Regions from separate parts of the Brevibacillus sp. YAE8 genome, predicted to be linked through region 2. Evidence: riboswitches for the same ligand, from Rfam matches in the RefSeq annotation. Region 2 holds a riboswitch; the other holds the start of a gene.
The links. A riboswitch is a leader RNA that binds a small molecule or an ion and turns the genes downstream of it on or off. The one in region 2 is predicted to bind cobalamin.
Positions count from the first base shown of each region.

Region 1 (7,684 bases), on a different contig from region 2:
AGCCTCCCCAAAATCATTCGACTGTCAGGTGGAGGAAACCAAATGAGCAAACTGGAAAAGGGAATTATTTATTTGTTCAGCTTTATTTTTTGCCCCGTCGGGTTGATTGTCTGGATCGTTTCCATGTTTAATCAAAACCAGCAATTCAAAAGCGTCGGGCGAGTCGCCTTATACGTCGCCGCTACTTCTTTTTGCCTCCAGCTTATCATCGGGGTTTTGAATTTTGTTTGGTACTCAAACATTAAAATTTATTGAGACGGACTATACCTTCCATGCATGCTGCTACAAACTTACTTATGGATTGACGCAGGCAAAAGATTAGAGCCGTTTCCCGATTAAAAAATCGTCACGGCTACGGATCGGGGCCGCCAAACGTTTCGACATAGCCGCTCCCCCCACATCTCCGCCACATAAAAAAACGGCGCCGACCATGCTGCTCGTTTAGTCGCGCGCCTATCCCCAGTTGAACTTATACTAGATGACATTATTCATATCGACGGAATGGCGGCTGGCTTTCACATCTAAATAATGGAAATGCTCCCACGCTTCAGGCAAACCCTTTTTTCCACTTCTCCATCAAATCCCGATACGTCTCGCCGTATTTAATAGCGTGCTCGATGTGCGAATAGTTCAACACCATATCGTCGCCCTTGCTCTCGCAGCAGGCGAAAAACAGGCTTTCCATCAGGTTGTGGTTTTCGATCGAGTTCGTAATATGAATGCAATCATCAAGAGCGTCACTTGCGTCGTGCTTGTAAAACAGAAACGTCCCTTCCTTGAACGGCCCTTTTTGCGTGGCGTCCTTCCAGATCAGCATGCCGAGCGTAATGAAATAGCCCTCCTGAAAGCGGATGACTCCCGTAATCACAGAATCAATCGTGGTGGGAATGATCGCGATCGAGCTGCTTAGCCGATGGACGTATTCATACAAGGCTTTGTTGGTTTCTTTCAAATCAAAGCTCGAAACATGAACGAGCTCTTTATCCCTTAACTTCTCGACAAGCTGTTGCACACAGAGCGTCTTGTTCAAAGCTGAAATCACAATCTCACCACTTCTCCCGTTTTAAGTAGGTCCCTTCTCTTTTATTCGCTAGAAAAAGACATATCCCTACAAAATTCGCCGACTTTCTCAACGACCCGCTCGGGAGCCTGTCTCCGTACAGGCAAATGCGGCCCCGTCAGCAAACGAACAGAACAAGCGGTTAGTAAGTCAACAGGATAACGGGGAGTAAAACGACAGGACAAGCAGTAAGCGTGACGGTCCCAGACGGCTGCGCATAAGATAAAAAGGGCGGATATCCCTACGGAAATGAGGCTGGAAAATGAAGCAGAACAATGGTTTTTCTGCGGAAGATCTGGCGTTGATGGCTGCCGTGCTGGTTCTGTTGGGCGATTTTTTGGCCTTTTTATCAATCCTGAAAGACCGGCAGGAAAAAGCAGAAAAGAAGGACAAGTAAGCATGCAAAACAAGCGTGTTTACATACGCACCTTTCGCTACAGAAAAAAGGAAAAGCCCTTCTCGTCTTGTGCAGGCCGAGAAGGGCTTTTGGCGCGGGCTACGACTTTCCTGTCAAATACTCGTCTTTCGCCTTTTTTTCCTGTTCTTCGTTGGTCATTTCTTTTTCCAGGACATTGAACATGAGCTGGTCTTTGACTTTGCCGGGGAATTCTTTTTGCTCCACGCCAGCAAGCCCTGAGCTCAAGGAATCGTGTTCCATCGCGATACCTCCAGAGGAATTTTGAGGTTAAGATGCCCCAAAAAAACAGCGGCCATGCACGGCGCTCGGAAACCACCCATACACGGCGTTCGCCACCAATCAGCGCAATCCCCGTTATCCGGCAGGCAGGAAAAGCCCCATTGAAGAGAATGAGACAGCGCCAAGCAAAAGCGGTCATCCAAAACGTCAAACCGACCACAGGCTCAGCAGCCGCCCCCCTTCCTTATGCCCAAAACCGCGCGACGTTTGGCACGCAAAAAAGCGGCCGCCGAGACGACCGCTTGCCTGTACCTTATCTACCGGACCATCACCTGTCCGGCCAGCCGTGTTTTTAATTCCTCCAGCGAACACGGAATCCGTTCGCCCGCCTCCCGCCTCCATTCAGGCGGCAACGCTTCCCACAGCTCGGCGATCAGCGGCATGCCCAAATGCAGGCTTTCCAGCATTTCTCTTCGCGCCAGCGCCTCCTGGGGCTCTCCGGCAAAAATCAGCCGGCCTTCATCCATGACGCAAATCCACTCCGCCCATTCGAAAGCGATGTCCATATCGTGGGTCGCCATCAGCACGGTCGTGCCGTTTTGGTGAATGGCATCCAGCTCGCGCAGCAAATTTTTGGTCTGGTAACGGTCGAGGTAGGCCGTAGGCTCATCCAACAGCAGCAGCTCCGGCGCAAGCACCATGACCCCGGCAAGGGCGAGACGCCGCTTTTGTCCCAGGCTGAGGTGGTGAATCGGAACGTCCGCCAGCTCTGTCATGCCAAACGCGTCCAGGACAGCCCGCACTTTCTCGCGGATTACGTCGGCGGGCAAGTTCCGGTTGCACAGCCCGTAGGAAATATCCTCGGCGACCGTGCTGGCGATCAACTGATGCTCCGGGTCCTGGAAGACCAGCCCGACTTTTTGCGTCATCTCTTGCAAGGCAGCGCGTTTGTAGCTGAGGGGCGTTCCTCGCCACAGCACTTGCCCTTGCTGCGGCTGGATGATGCCGTTCCCGTGCAAAAACAAGGTGGACTTGCCGCAGCCGTTTCGCCCGAGCAAGGCGCATTTTTTCCCCTCCGGAATGCCCAGGGACAACCCTTTCAGGACAGGGCCACGGCCGCCTGGATAGGCGTAGTGCAAATCAACAAATTCCAACAGCCATGATGTCAAAGCATTACCCTCCTGTCCACCACTCCAGCAAAATCAGCAAAATACAGCCTGCGATTGACTCTGCTTCATATCGGCCGGAGCGAGAATGAGTGTGCAAGGAAAGCACCTGCAGGCTTTCCCCGAAGCCTCTCGCTGCCATCCCTTTGTACAGCGCATCGTACTTGCGCATGGACCTGACGAACAACTGCGCGGCCAGTCCGCTCGCATCCCGCAGCATCGCCCGGAACCCGCGATGGCCTCCGCGCGCGCGCTGGGCAATCCACAGTTGATGAGAGACGCCGAGCAGCACGAAAATAAAACTGTACATAATCATGAGCAAATCCGTCACGATGACCGGAAGTTTCAGCTTGCGCAGCACTTGCAAAATCTCGGCAAACGGCACGGTAAACAAGACAAAAGCAAAGCAGGCGAGGCTGGCCATCGTCCGCCAAAAAAGCAGCCACACCTTGTCGAGCGCGCTTGCCGGAACGTAGACCAGATACGGCCCGATCTTCCACGCCGCAACTGCCTGGACGACCGCCCCTGCATCCGCTCTTACTGCTTCCAGCAACAGCGCCGGAAGCCCCAGGACAAAAAACGACAGGGACAAGATGAAAAATCCGAAATAGAAACGGACGGGAATACGGGCATACACCATTACCCATACTCCCATCCATAGACAAATCGCCATCTGCAACCATTCATGTCCCGTCAAAACGAGCAAAATCAGCACGCCCGCAAACAGGAGCTTGTGCTCAGGCGGCAAAAATCGCAGCCGGTTTTGATAGGAAAGCGAATCAAGCTGCTGCCAATTCATTTTTTATGCTTATCCAGCCGGCCCTTGTACAATCCCACGGCATAGCCGACAACGCCCGCCCCGAGCGCCGCTTGCACCGCGAACAGCAAGCTCTCTGTCTCGCCGCCTGGCGGTTCAAGCAGCGGCTCGAACCACGGCTCGTAAGCAGGGGCGATTTCCTTGATCGCTTCCTCAGCCGCTCCATCTGCTCCCCCAAACTCCGAATCCTGCACCAACAGCAACGGCACAACCGCCAGCAAGACTACGCCCAGGAGCAGCAGCCAGTTCATCCCTTTTTTCACAGCGATTCCTCCCGTTTCAGCAGGCGAAGTTGCGCCAGCTCTTTTGCATTGTAAGACTGCAGCCAGTTCCAGACGAGCACGGTCAAAAGCCCTTCGCTGATCGCCAACGGAACTTGGGTGATGGCAAAAATTCCTGCGAATTTCGCGAACGATGCCATAACGCCGCCGGATTCAGCCGGGAAAGCCAAAGCCAACTGCACGGAGGTCACGACATAAGTAGCCAAGTCTGCGAGCGCAGCAGCAGCGAATACGGCCAAACGCTGTCCGCCGTTTCCGCGCACGATCAGGCGATAGACGCCGTAAGCTACCATCGGCCCTACTACTGCCATGGACACCGCATTGGCTCCAAGCGTCGTCAGCCCTCCATGCGCCAAAAGCAGCGCCTGGAACAGCAGCACCAGGCTGCCGAGCACGGACATGACCCACGGGCCAAACATGATCGCGCCAAGCCCGGTTCCCGTCGGGTGCGAGCTGCTGCCCGTCACCGAAGGAATTTTCAGCGCGGACAACACAAAGGCAAACGCGCCGGATACGCCGATCAGCAGCTTCATTTGCGGATGCTCCTTGACGATTTTGTTCAAGGAACGAATGCCGAGAATAAAAAATGGAATAAATACTACCCACCAAAACAGCGCCCAGCCCAGCGGCAAATACCCTTCCATGATGTGCATCGCGTGGGACGTCTGCGGTTCATTTACGAGAAAATAAAGGACAAAGCCTGCAATCAACAGACAGGTCGAAACGAAACGGGATCGATTCAAGACATTTCCTCCTCCTTTGCTGTTCTTTCTTTTTTCACCAACAAAAAAACCTCATCCGCTAGCAGACGAGGTATGCGCACAAAAACAACAGACCGTTGGCACAGTCCTATTGCTTCGTATTCACCGCTCCTTTCCGCGAAGGTATTCCTGGGTGTGGCAAGTAGGTAGGTCTCCTGGCTTTCAGCTCATCGCGCTCTTTGTCCTTCCCCATATGAATATGAGTGGCTCTATCTCAAAGAGAACTCCCTGATTACAGTGGCGGGACCGCTCGGGACTTTCACCCGATTCCCTGTTACCCTTTATGCGGCTTGCACATAAAGGCACCTATCGCCGACGATATGCAATTGTTAGATAGTTCTTGCTTGTCCCACATTATTATACAGAATCAAGGGAAAAAGCGGAAGAATATAATCAGCGGAGTATAACTGCGTAAAAAAACCGATGCCCCGCCATTCCGGGAGTCATCGGTCTTTGTTGCATCCGCTTCTTTTTTATGCTTACGACCTGGCGTCCACGCCGACCGCTTCGCTGATGTGGGAAAAGCCGTCGCGCTTCAACAGTTGCAAAAGCTTTTTGTTGATTTGCTTGGAGATGCCCGGGCCTTGATAAATCATTCCGGTGTACACTTGCACGAGACTTGCGCCCGCCCGGATTTTCGCGTACGCATCTTCCCCCGTGAAAATGCCCCCTACGCCAATGATCGGCACCTTGTCGCCCACTTCCTGGTAAATTTCTTTTACCCAGGCAGTCGAACGCTCTGTCAGCGGTTTTCCGCTCAGTCCTCCCGCTTCCTCGGCATAGTGATGCCCTTGAACGGCTTCACGCGACAAGGTCGTATTGGTGGCAATAATGCCGGAAATGCCCTCTTCCACCGCTCCTTGCACGACATCGCGCATGTGCTCGTCGGACATGTCGGGGGCTACTTTGAGCAGAATCGGCTTTTTCTGAATGCCGCGCACTTCCATTTCCGCCGCTTTTTCGCGCACCGCCCGCACCAGCAGCCGCATGCTCTCGGTTTCCTGCAAATCGCGAAGATTGGGCGTATTCGGAGAGCTGATATTAATGACGAAATAATGGCCGTACGAATAGAGCATGTCCAGGCATTTGATATAGTCAGAAGCCGCTTCCTCATTGGGAGTGACTTTGTTTTTGCCAATGTTGATCCCGATCGGAACATCGGAATACGCGTAATCAACCAGATGCTGCGAAGCCAAATAAGCACCGTGGTTGTTGAAGCCCATCCGGTTGATGATCGCCTCGTGCTCAGGCAGGCGAAACAGGCGCGGCCGCGGATTGCCCGGCTGTCCTTGCGGGGTCAATGTCCCGACTTCCACGAACCCGAACCCGAGCGCACCCAGTGCATGATACACTTCGGCATTTTTGTCAAAACCGGCGGCGAGCCCTACCGGATTGGGAAACGTCATTCCCCACAGCTTTGTGGCAAGACGCTCGTCCTTCACCTGAAACATCATTCGCAGCAAGCTTTTTCCCGGAGCAGAATCTTCCACCAGCTTCAGGGCACCAACCGTTCTTTCATGAATCTCTTCCGTATCCATCTGGAACAGATATTTTCTAATGAGCTTATACATCCCGGCTGCACTCCTTACTCCATTTTTACCTCATTGTAGAATACCACACTTTATTTATCGTGGGCTAACCTTTATACGCGATACATATTTCCAGCCGGGCAAACAAACCATAACAAAACCACCAAGTCGGGGGGACGTTGGTTCATGAAAGCAGACGGAAAAATCGGGATTGGCCAAGCGATCATGGTGATGATGCTGTCGATCGGAATCACCAATCATGTCACCCTTATCCCCCTGCTGCTCAGCAAAGCCGGGCGCGATGCCTGGCTGAGTGTCATCTTTGGCATGATCCCCTTTTGTGTTTGGGCGTACGCGCTCTATTTCATCAACAGCCGCATCGGACAGCAGTCGTTGTCCCACTGGCTCTTGCTCCGGTCCGGAAAAGCCGTCCGCTTCCTGCTGCTCATCCCCATCATGCTCTGCCTGTACATGATGGCACTCGTCAATCTGGTTGATACCCAAACGTGGACAACCGTCAACTATTTGCCGCAGACGCCCGAGTGGGTGACTGCGCTTGCCCTGATGATCTTGTGCGTTCTCGCATCCTACGGCGGCATTGCCTCAGTCGGCATTACTTCGGGCATATTGCTGCCCATTGTCTCCTTGCTTGGCATGTTCGTCGCATTCGGCAACGTACCGAAAAAAGACTACTCTCAGCTCTTGCCGCTGTTCCAGAACGGAATTGCCCCTACCGTGCACGCCATGGTTTTTGTCGGGGGTGGCTTTACCGAGCTGTTCCTGCTGCTGTTGCTGCAGCATCACGTGCGCAAACCGCTGCGGCTCATCCACTACATCGTCATGATTGCCATTACCTTGGTCCTGACGCTCAGCCCGCTGACGGGAGCCATCGCCGAGTTCGGGCCTGTGGAGTCGATGCGCCAGCGCTTTCCTGCCTTTGAACAATGGCGGCTTTTGACGATCGGAAAAGACATCGAAAACATGGAGTTTTTTTCCATCTTTCAATGGCTGTCCGGCTCGTTTATCCGCATTACGCTTTGCCTGCTGCTGCTCGGGGAGCTGCTGGTCCTGAAAACGAAAAAGCAGCGCAAGTACGTCATGCTCGCCCTCGGCGCCAGCATGATCGTTCTCACCAGCCTCCCCTACAACGACATGCAGTTCGTCACGTTTCTGTCGAAGATTTACTATCCGCTTTATTTGCTGGTTATGGTAGCTGTCACGCTCGTCTTGTTCCTGCTGTCGCTGCGCAAACCAACCGGATTGGAGGATGTGAGCCATGACCCTTGAAGAAGAGCTGCGAGAAAAATTCACGCATTGCGCGGATGTCATCTTTTTGCGGACAGTCACCCCCAACGATCAGTCGGTTCTCATGCTGTACTGCGAAGGTCTGGCCGACGTACGGCATTTGCAAGAGACGGCTTTGCCGCAATTGG
Region 1 covers NZ_BAAIYG010000006.1:16,033-23,716, forward strand. The annotation lists gene AC27IT_RS11350 (hypothetical protein) at 548-1,042, opposite strand; gene AC27IT_RS11355 (hypothetical protein) at 1,323-1,457, shown strand; gene AC27IT_RS11360 (hypothetical protein) at 1,557-1,718, opposite strand; gene AC27IT_RS11365 (energy-coupling factor ABC transporter ATP-binding protein) at 2,015-2,866, opposite strand; gene cbiQ (cobalt ECF transporter T component CbiQ) at 2,871-3,662, opposite strand; gene AC27IT_RS11375 (energy-coupling factor ABC transporter substrate-binding protein) at 3,659-3,943, opposite strand; gene AC27IT_RS11380 (energy-coupling factor ABC transporter permease) at 3,940-4,704, opposite strand; cobalamin riboswitch at 4,851-5,047, opposite strand; gene AC27IT_RS11385 (quinone-dependent dihydroorotate dehydrogenase) at 5,202-6,293, opposite strand; gene AC27IT_RS11390 (GerAB/ArcD/ProY family transporter) at 6,438-7,538, shown strand; gene AC27IT_RS11395 (spore germination protein) at 7,528-7,684, shown strand, end outside.
Region 1: linked by a shared signal. The riboswitch ahead of AC27IT_RS11380 (energy-coupling factor ABC transporter permease) and the one ahead of AC27IT_RS25605 (ABC transporter substrate-binding protein) in region 2 are both predicted to bind cobalamin.

Region 2 (7,684 bases):
TCGTACCTGACCTTCCTCGCCCAAGGGCACACGATTCCGTGCCAGGAGATCAGCCAGATCGACAGCCGCTTCACCGCGATGCTGCTCGCCCAGCCGGAACACGCTCCGGCCATTCCTTTTGCCGACGTGTACGGCGATCCTGTCAACTTGCTCTGGATGATTCCGCTCACCCAGCAGGAGCGGCAATTTGCTGAGGCGAATGGAACAGAGGCGTTGATCCGCCTGGCAGCGGGAACGACAGACGAGTGGATTTTCAACCGAAATGAAAAATGGATTAATTCAAGCGAAAACTAAAAAGCAACCCTGTCTGCCAAAGAAACAGACAGGGTTGTTTCCTGTTAGCGCGTCAGGCTGATCGTTCTCTCCGGCCTCCAGTACAGCAAGGCTGCCTTGAAATGATGCACATACGCCGGCTTGCCGTCTACCCATGACAAATGATTGCGCAATATCGCCTCGGCTTTCGCGCGGTCATAGTCCGTCTCCATAATCGCGCTGAGGTTTTGGCTGACGAATTGCTCCATCGTCTCATACACATACGTTTTTTGCAGCGGGACAATTTTGCAGTTCACATCAATGCCCAGTTCGTAGAGCAGGTTGGTCAGATGGATGTAGTCTCTGCGCGAAAATCTGATTTTGTACCCCAGCTTCTCGTAAATCTCCCAGTAGTGCGGTTTTTCCGGGCCGCTGGTCATCCCGATGACGGCCCAGCGCTTCGCCGCATTGTTCATGTTCGCCATCGCCTGATCGATCGCCTGCATCCGATAGTAGCAGTTGACGCCAAACACGACATCATGCCTGGCTGGCGGCTCGTACTCTTCCCACTTGGCATGGACGAAGCTCATGTTGGACAAGCCTTTCGCCCGCGCTTCCCGCTCCAGATAGCCCAGCACGCTGGCCGAGCTGTCTACGCAGGTGAGCGCTCCCGCTTTGCCCGCGGCCGCAAACGTGTAGTTTCCCCAGCCCGGCCCGATCTCCAGCACCTCGTCGCCTTCCTCGATGAACGACAGCAGCTCCCGGCCAAGCTCCTGCACGTAGCCGTCGGTTGCCACCTCCGCTCTTTTTCGCTGCAAAAACTGATCCCAAAAGCTTTCCTCAAGCTGGTCGTCGATCATGCGCTCCGGCAAGCGGCCTTCCCAGTTTTTCATCCCTTCCAACCACGCGCTTTTCGCATTCATCATCAGCTTTACTCCGTAGTACATCGTCTCCCCCCTCCGCTTACCGTTTCTCCGGCAGCATGGTCGTCAGCTTCAGCCCGCAGCTCCCTTGCCCAATCTCGACTTTTACCCCGTACACCTGCTCCATATGCGCAGGCGTAAACACTTCCTCCGGCCTGCCGGAAGCAAAAATTTCTCCTTGTTGCAGCAAAAACACCCGATCTGAGTACCGCGCGGCCAGTTCGAGATCGTGCAAAATCAGCACGACGAGCACCTGCTGCTGACGGGCAAGCTGGCGAACCAGCTCCAGCACCTCCAACTGGTGACGAATGTCGAGGGCGGATGTCGGCTCGTCCAGCAGCAACACTTCCGGCCGCTGGGCCAGCGCGCGAGCAATCAGCACCTTTTGCCGTTCGCCCCCGCTCAGCTCGTCTGTATATCGCTGCGCCATTCCCGCGATTTGCAGTTGCTCCATGATCTCGCCTGCAATGTGCAGGTCGGACGCCGTCACGTTCCACTGGATGTACGGCTTTCTGCCCAACAGCACGGTTTCCAGCACCGTAAGCGGATAGCCAAAAGCAGCCTGCTGCGGCACATAGCCGAGCTTTTTCGCCAACTCGTTGGCCGAGTACGAGCGGACATCTTTGCCATCTATCCATATCCGCCCTCGTTCTGCCGGGATGATCGAGGCCAGGCTTTTGAGCAAGGTCGTTTTCCCGGCACCGTTTGGCCCGATGATGCTTGCGACCTCGCCTTTTGCCAGGCTCATCTGGATTTGTTTCAAAATCGTCTTTGCTCCGTACCGGACCGCCAAGTCCTTCACCTGCATGAACACGCGATCGCCCCCCTACGCCCAGTAGTACTTGCGCTTTTTCAGCAGCAAATAAACAAAAAACGGAGCGCCGAACAGCGCTGTGACAATTCCCACCGGAATCTCGATCGGAGACAGGAGCAGGCGCGCCGCCGTATCTGACAAGAGCAGCAGCAGTGCGCCCAACAGGCAGGAGCACGGCAGCAAAAAGCGGTAGTCCGTCCCGATGATAATTCTGCTGATATGCGGCGCCACCAGCCCGATGAACCCGATAATCCCCGTAAAAGCAATCGTGACGGAAGCCATCAGGGTGACGACCAGCAGGCACACCCAGCGCACCTGTTTGACGTTGACGCCCAAGGTACGGGCAACATCTTCTCCCGCGCCAAGCGTATTCAAATCCCAGGCGTATTTGAGCAAAATGACGAGCGCGATCATAACCAGCGGCAGCAAAATATGCAGCACCTGCCACTTCGCTCCCCAAAATCCGCCCATCAGCCAGACGACCAAGTCTTTCAGCGCTTCGTTGTTGGAAAAATACTTCAGACCGGATACCCCCGCCGAAAACAAATGCCCTATCGCCACCCCTGCCAAAAGCAGCACCGTCGTCGAGCTGTTTTTCAGCTTGGCGATGCCGTAGACCGCGCACACAGCGAGACAGCCGAACACAAACGCGTTCAGTGCGATCATCCACTGCCCGGTCGAGACGAGATTGATGCCAAACACACTCGTCCCGGCCACGATGGCCAATGCGGCTCCAAAAGCGGCTCCGCTCGATACGCCGAGCGTAAACGGGTCTGCCAGCGGATTGCGCAAAATCGCCTGCATGATCGCTCCGGCACACGCCAGCGAAATCCCCGTGATGATCGCCATGACCATGCGCGGCAGCCGGATTTCGAACACGATGTAGGCCGTCATTTCATCGGCAGGCTGCCCGGCCAAAATCGCCAGCAGCTCAGGCAGCGGCACTTTTACCGCTCCCTGACTGATCGCATACAGGGTGGATAGCGCCAGCAGGAGCAAGAGGGTTGCGAGCATCCCCAGCTTGCTTTTGACGCTGCCTTGATAGATCGCATGGATCGGCCGTTCTACAAGCTGGTCCACTGGCTGCATACGGCTACTGAACATCCTTGAACGAATAGTGCCAAATGCCTTGGTACGGCACGCCTAACCATTTTTCAAAATACTCCTTCGCATACTGCTCCGGCTCGATATCCTGGAATTTATCCGGATACAAATATTTGGCCAACTGGAGATTGCCGATATACCGCTTGTCCGAGCCGACAAAGTTGGTGTAGAAAAAGTAAATGTCTTTCGTCTGCCCCGCCTTGAGGCGCGAAACAGAAGTCGTGCTCATGATATGACGCAGCGCGTCTTCAAACGGCTTCCTATCCTGCACGTTGTAACCGCCCAGCCACGTGCCGTGCAGCGTAATGACCTCCGGATTGCGCTTGAGCACGTATTCTTCGTCGACCATGATCGTCGTCGAAGCTTCCGCCGGGTCCCACTGCAGATCGGCGGCGTCTTTTCCGCCAGCCAAAATGGTCGCGTAGCCTTCCCCTACGCCGGGCTTCCCTTCGATGGACTGGCTGGGGAAAACCCGGTAGCCTCCGTTTGTATGGAGAAATCCGGCTGACAGGGCGAGCACCTGCTTTTTGTCTTCCTCCTTGATGCCTGCCACACGGTCGGCCAACAGCTTTTCAATCGAATGCTTCCAGGCGAGAAATTCGTCAGCCTTGTCCGATTTGTCAAAAATTTTACCGAGCAGCTTCAGTTCCTCGTCCATCTGCTCTGGCAAGTAGTTGTTGATCCGCACGACTTTGATTCCGGCTGGCTCCAGCTTTTCTTCCAGCGTTTTGTCCGGACGGTTCGTGTACGCAAAGACGACCTGCGGCTTCAGGCTGATAACCTGCTCCAGATTGATCTGTTTGGTTTCCCCCACATCCGGCTTGCCGTCAAAGCCGAGGTACGGGTTGTTTTTGACCGTCGTGTCGCCTGTAGCCAGCACGTACTGTTCCGCTCCCAAGAGCTTGATCGCTTCTGCCGTATTGCGGTTGAGGACGATCACGCGCTCTACTGGCAGCTTCAACGTGATCGTGGTCCCGGCAGAGTCTTGGAAGGTAAGCTCGTCTGCAGGCGCTTGCGCAGATTGCCCTGCTTGCCCCGTTTGCTCCGCCTGTTGGGCAGTTGGCGCAGCCGAGCATCCTGTCGCCACCAGCAACACAGCCAGCAGACCTGCCAGCCATACTTTGGCCCCTCTTCCTGTCTTTTGCAGCATCATTTCCACTCCTTTTTTCTTTTGATCGAATAGAAAAGCCCCGTCCCAACGGACGAGGCAGACGTGTAGAAGCTGTCAGTCGACATAGTTAGCCTAGACTCAGGCTGTCGCATCTTCTTCCTACACCTCTCCTTTTCCGCGAAGGTTACGGGTGTGGCAAACTAGGTAGGTCTCCTGGCTTTCGGCTCATCGCGCTCTTTCGTCTTCCCCGGCAGACATGCTTTACTCCGAGTGACATGTAGGAAAGAGAACTCCCCGTTTACAGTGGCGGGACCGCTCGGGATTTTCACCCGATTCCCTGTTACCCCTTGCTCTCGCAAAGGCACCTAGCTGCATGCTATTCATGTATTCACGGCTGATTATACCATTATTTTCATAAGGCAGGGACAACTGTTCAAACAAATCGGCTACTCTGCACTGCTCCTACTGGGAGCGAGGCGAGGCAAGGCCGCACAAACTGGACGGCTTACTCCTGTTCCTGGCTATAGGGCCACGCGGCATTCGCTGTCCGGTTCGGCCCCAAACGTTCCTTGCTCTCAGCAGCTACGGGCAGGCGGATCGTCTTCATCCGCCACAGGCACAGGTGTGCCAAACTGTTCTCCCCATGCAATCAAGTATTCAATAGCAGGGCGCAGGGCTTCTCCCCGCTCTGTCAGTTCGTACTCCACCTTTGGCGGAACGACCGGGTACACATGGCGCCGTACAATCCCCGCCTCCTCCAGCTCCCGCAACTGTTCCGCGAGCATTTTGTGATTCACGCCGATGATGCCTTTCTTCAGCTCGCCGTACCGTTTTTTCCCTTTCAAAAGCTGGCAAATGATCGTCGTTTTCCACCTTCCGGCAAGAATGGACACCGACAACTCAATCGGACACTGAAACTGCTTGCCGTTTATTTGATACATCACCTGCTGGTTCCCCATCGTTTCACTTCCCTTTTGGTAAGTATTCAACGAAAAAGTGCGTACTTACTTTTTTATAGTGCATTCGGTAAGATCACTTTTGTAAAACACGATTTCGAGGAGGAGCCCATGGAAAAATACGTTCAAGTCGGTCCCGCAAACGTCGCCTATGCCGTGGAAGGAAACGGGCCTGCCGTGCTATTGATTCACGGCACAGGAGGCAGTTACGAAGGCACGTGGGGCAATCTTAGAAACACTCTGGCACCTGACTTTACCGTCATCACCCCCAATTACAGCGGCTCGGGCAAAACGCAAGATTCCCGCGACCGGCTGGAGCTGGACGATTTGATCGAGCAAAATGTGCAAGCTGTTACGCAGGAAGGCTTTACACGCTTTCATGTCGTAGGCTATTCGCTCGGTGCCGTCATCGCGACTGCCATCGCCGCCAAATACCCCGAGCGGGTCCAATCCGTGACGCCAATCGCGGGCTGGGTAGAAAGCGATCCGGCCATCGCCTACCAGTTCGATCTGTGGCAAAAGCTGTTCCGTCAAGATCGGGAGCTGTTCGCCCAATTCGCCATCCATACCGGCTTTAGCTCGACCTTTTACAGCTCCTTTCAAACCGTGGAACAGTTGCACGAGTTTACAACCAATTTGGCTGCGACACTTGCCGAAGGGACTGGCAAACAGGCTGAACTTGACACTCGCATCAACCTGCGGCCCTTGCTTGGCAAAGTTACCGCCCCGGCGCAAGTCATCGGCTTGACTTACGACCGCATGGTGCCTGTCGAACAAACCAGAGAACTGGCCGCTCTCCTGCCTGACGCGCGCTACCACGAAATCGCTTCGGGGCATCTGGTGCTGTGGGAGCAGGAGGCAGAACTGATCGACACCATCGTGTCTTTTGTCCGCGCAATCCGCGCGCTTCCCCCAAAATAACCGGGCTCGCAGATTGATGATGAACACATCATTCAAAAAGCCACCTTTTCCGGGTGGCTTCCATAGCTTTTTTGCTGGATCGCTTCGAGCAGCTAAGGTTGGCGTTTTTCGTCTTCACGATCATGGCGAAAAAGGCACCGCAGCCGCTTACGCACTTCCTACTTTTTCAACACCCCGCCGTGATAGAGCAATTCATAGACAATCTCATCCTGGCGGTAAATAAATTCTTTCCCCTGAAAAAAGGTCGCATCGCCCTCATTCGTATCGACATAGCGCAAATCGTCCTGCACATGCTCGAATGCTCCCAAAAAACGGCCCTCCGCGTACATGTTCGACAAGCTGGCCTTAATCATCAGTCCCGCGGCATGCGCGTCGATTCGCTCCGGCTTGGTGATGTAGCCAAAATAATTCATCGCCCACACCGGGCTTTTTCGGAAATACACAACCTCTTGCCCGATAAAATCGCTCTCTCCCAAATAACTGTCGTGATAGGCCCACTCCCCGCTTACGTATTGAATGTCCTTGGACCCGAGCCGATACGGCAAAAGCCGCTTGGCTCCCCCTACATAAGTGTGCTGCTTGGCTTGCACGATGAACGTTTCCAGGTCGGCAACGGAAAAAAGGTCACGCATTCCCAACACCTCTTTTTCGGTTCGTTTCCTACATACAGTTCAAGAAAAGCGGGCGATTTCCTGTAAAAATTTTCTTGCAATTTCCCCAAAAAGCAAGCCACCTCATCGGGTGGCTCGCTGTCCTTCCTGCTTCTCGCAGTTTTTCATCGTTGGATTGCCCGTCCCGGCGCGAAAAAGCCAGCCCTTCGTCCTTCTGCTAGCGCAGCAATCCCACTTTAATCCCTTTGTTCAGGATGTTTTGATAATCAATAAACGCGTACAGATCGCCTTCGATGTGCGGGCTGATCTGCTGCAATTCTTCCAGCGTCAGCTCTTCGATCGCCTTCCGGTTGTCCTCGCAGTAAATCCCGATCGCTCCCACGATGGCGACAATCGCAGTCCAGCTTTTCACAGTAGCGCAACAGCGTTTCTTTGACCTTCATCTCAAACAACTGCAAATGGTAGAAGCTTTTCGCTTTCTCGCTAATTTTTTCAAACTGCTCCAATTCCACAGTTGCACGCCAATCTGCGTGTCCTTGTAGTAAAAGGTACGGATTTTTTCCGCGAGAATGCGCAGCGCCTGGCGAATTTCCATGTCCGTGCTCGCGATCCGGTAGGTCGGCACCCCTGCTTCGGTCAGCGCCAGATAGACCGCCTCAAAGCAGGTCAGGGCCCCTTTCGTTTTCTCGCTTTTATACAGCTCCAGGTGAAAATCAATCAGCTCCTGCGTGCTGGAATGCACGTCAAAGTTTTCACATACATCTCCTGCGGCTGGATATCTATCTGTTGCAGAGCCTGTTCCAGATGGGAGGTCGTAATCTCGTCGATGCTCACCTTATTTAAAAACTCATGCTGGTAATACCCCATGAATGTCATCGTCAGTTCATATTCTTTTCCGAACTGAATGATTCGTTCGACGGATGAATGAGGACCGATAACCCCAACTTTATACATGTTTTCCTCCTAGTCAAGAAGACTCCATACTTCCCATT
Region 2 covers NZ_BAAIYG010000038.1:11,352-19,035, forward strand. The annotation lists gene AC27IT_RS25585 (suppressor of fused domain protein) at 1-294, shown strand, start outside; gene AC27IT_RS25590 (class I SAM-dependent methyltransferase) at 339-1,199, opposite strand; gene AC27IT_RS25595 (heme ABC transporter ATP-binding protein) at 1,216-1,983, opposite strand; gene AC27IT_RS25600 (FecCD family ABC transporter permease) at 2,002-3,078, opposite strand; gene AC27IT_RS25605 (ABC transporter substrate-binding protein) at 3,083-4,243, opposite strand; cobalamin riboswitch at 4,391-4,588, opposite strand; gene AC27IT_RS25610 (winged helix-turn-helix transcriptional regulator) at 4,780-5,163, opposite strand; gene AC27IT_RS25615 (alpha/beta fold hydrolase) at 5,272-6,081, shown strand; gene AC27IT_RS25620 (DUF5680 domain-containing protein) at 6,240-6,713, opposite strand; gene AC27IT_RS25625 (hypothetical protein) at 6,910-7,104, opposite strand; gene AC27IT_RS25630 (hypothetical protein) at 7,132-7,434, opposite strand; gene AC27IT_RS25635 (hypothetical protein) at 7,410-7,646, opposite strand.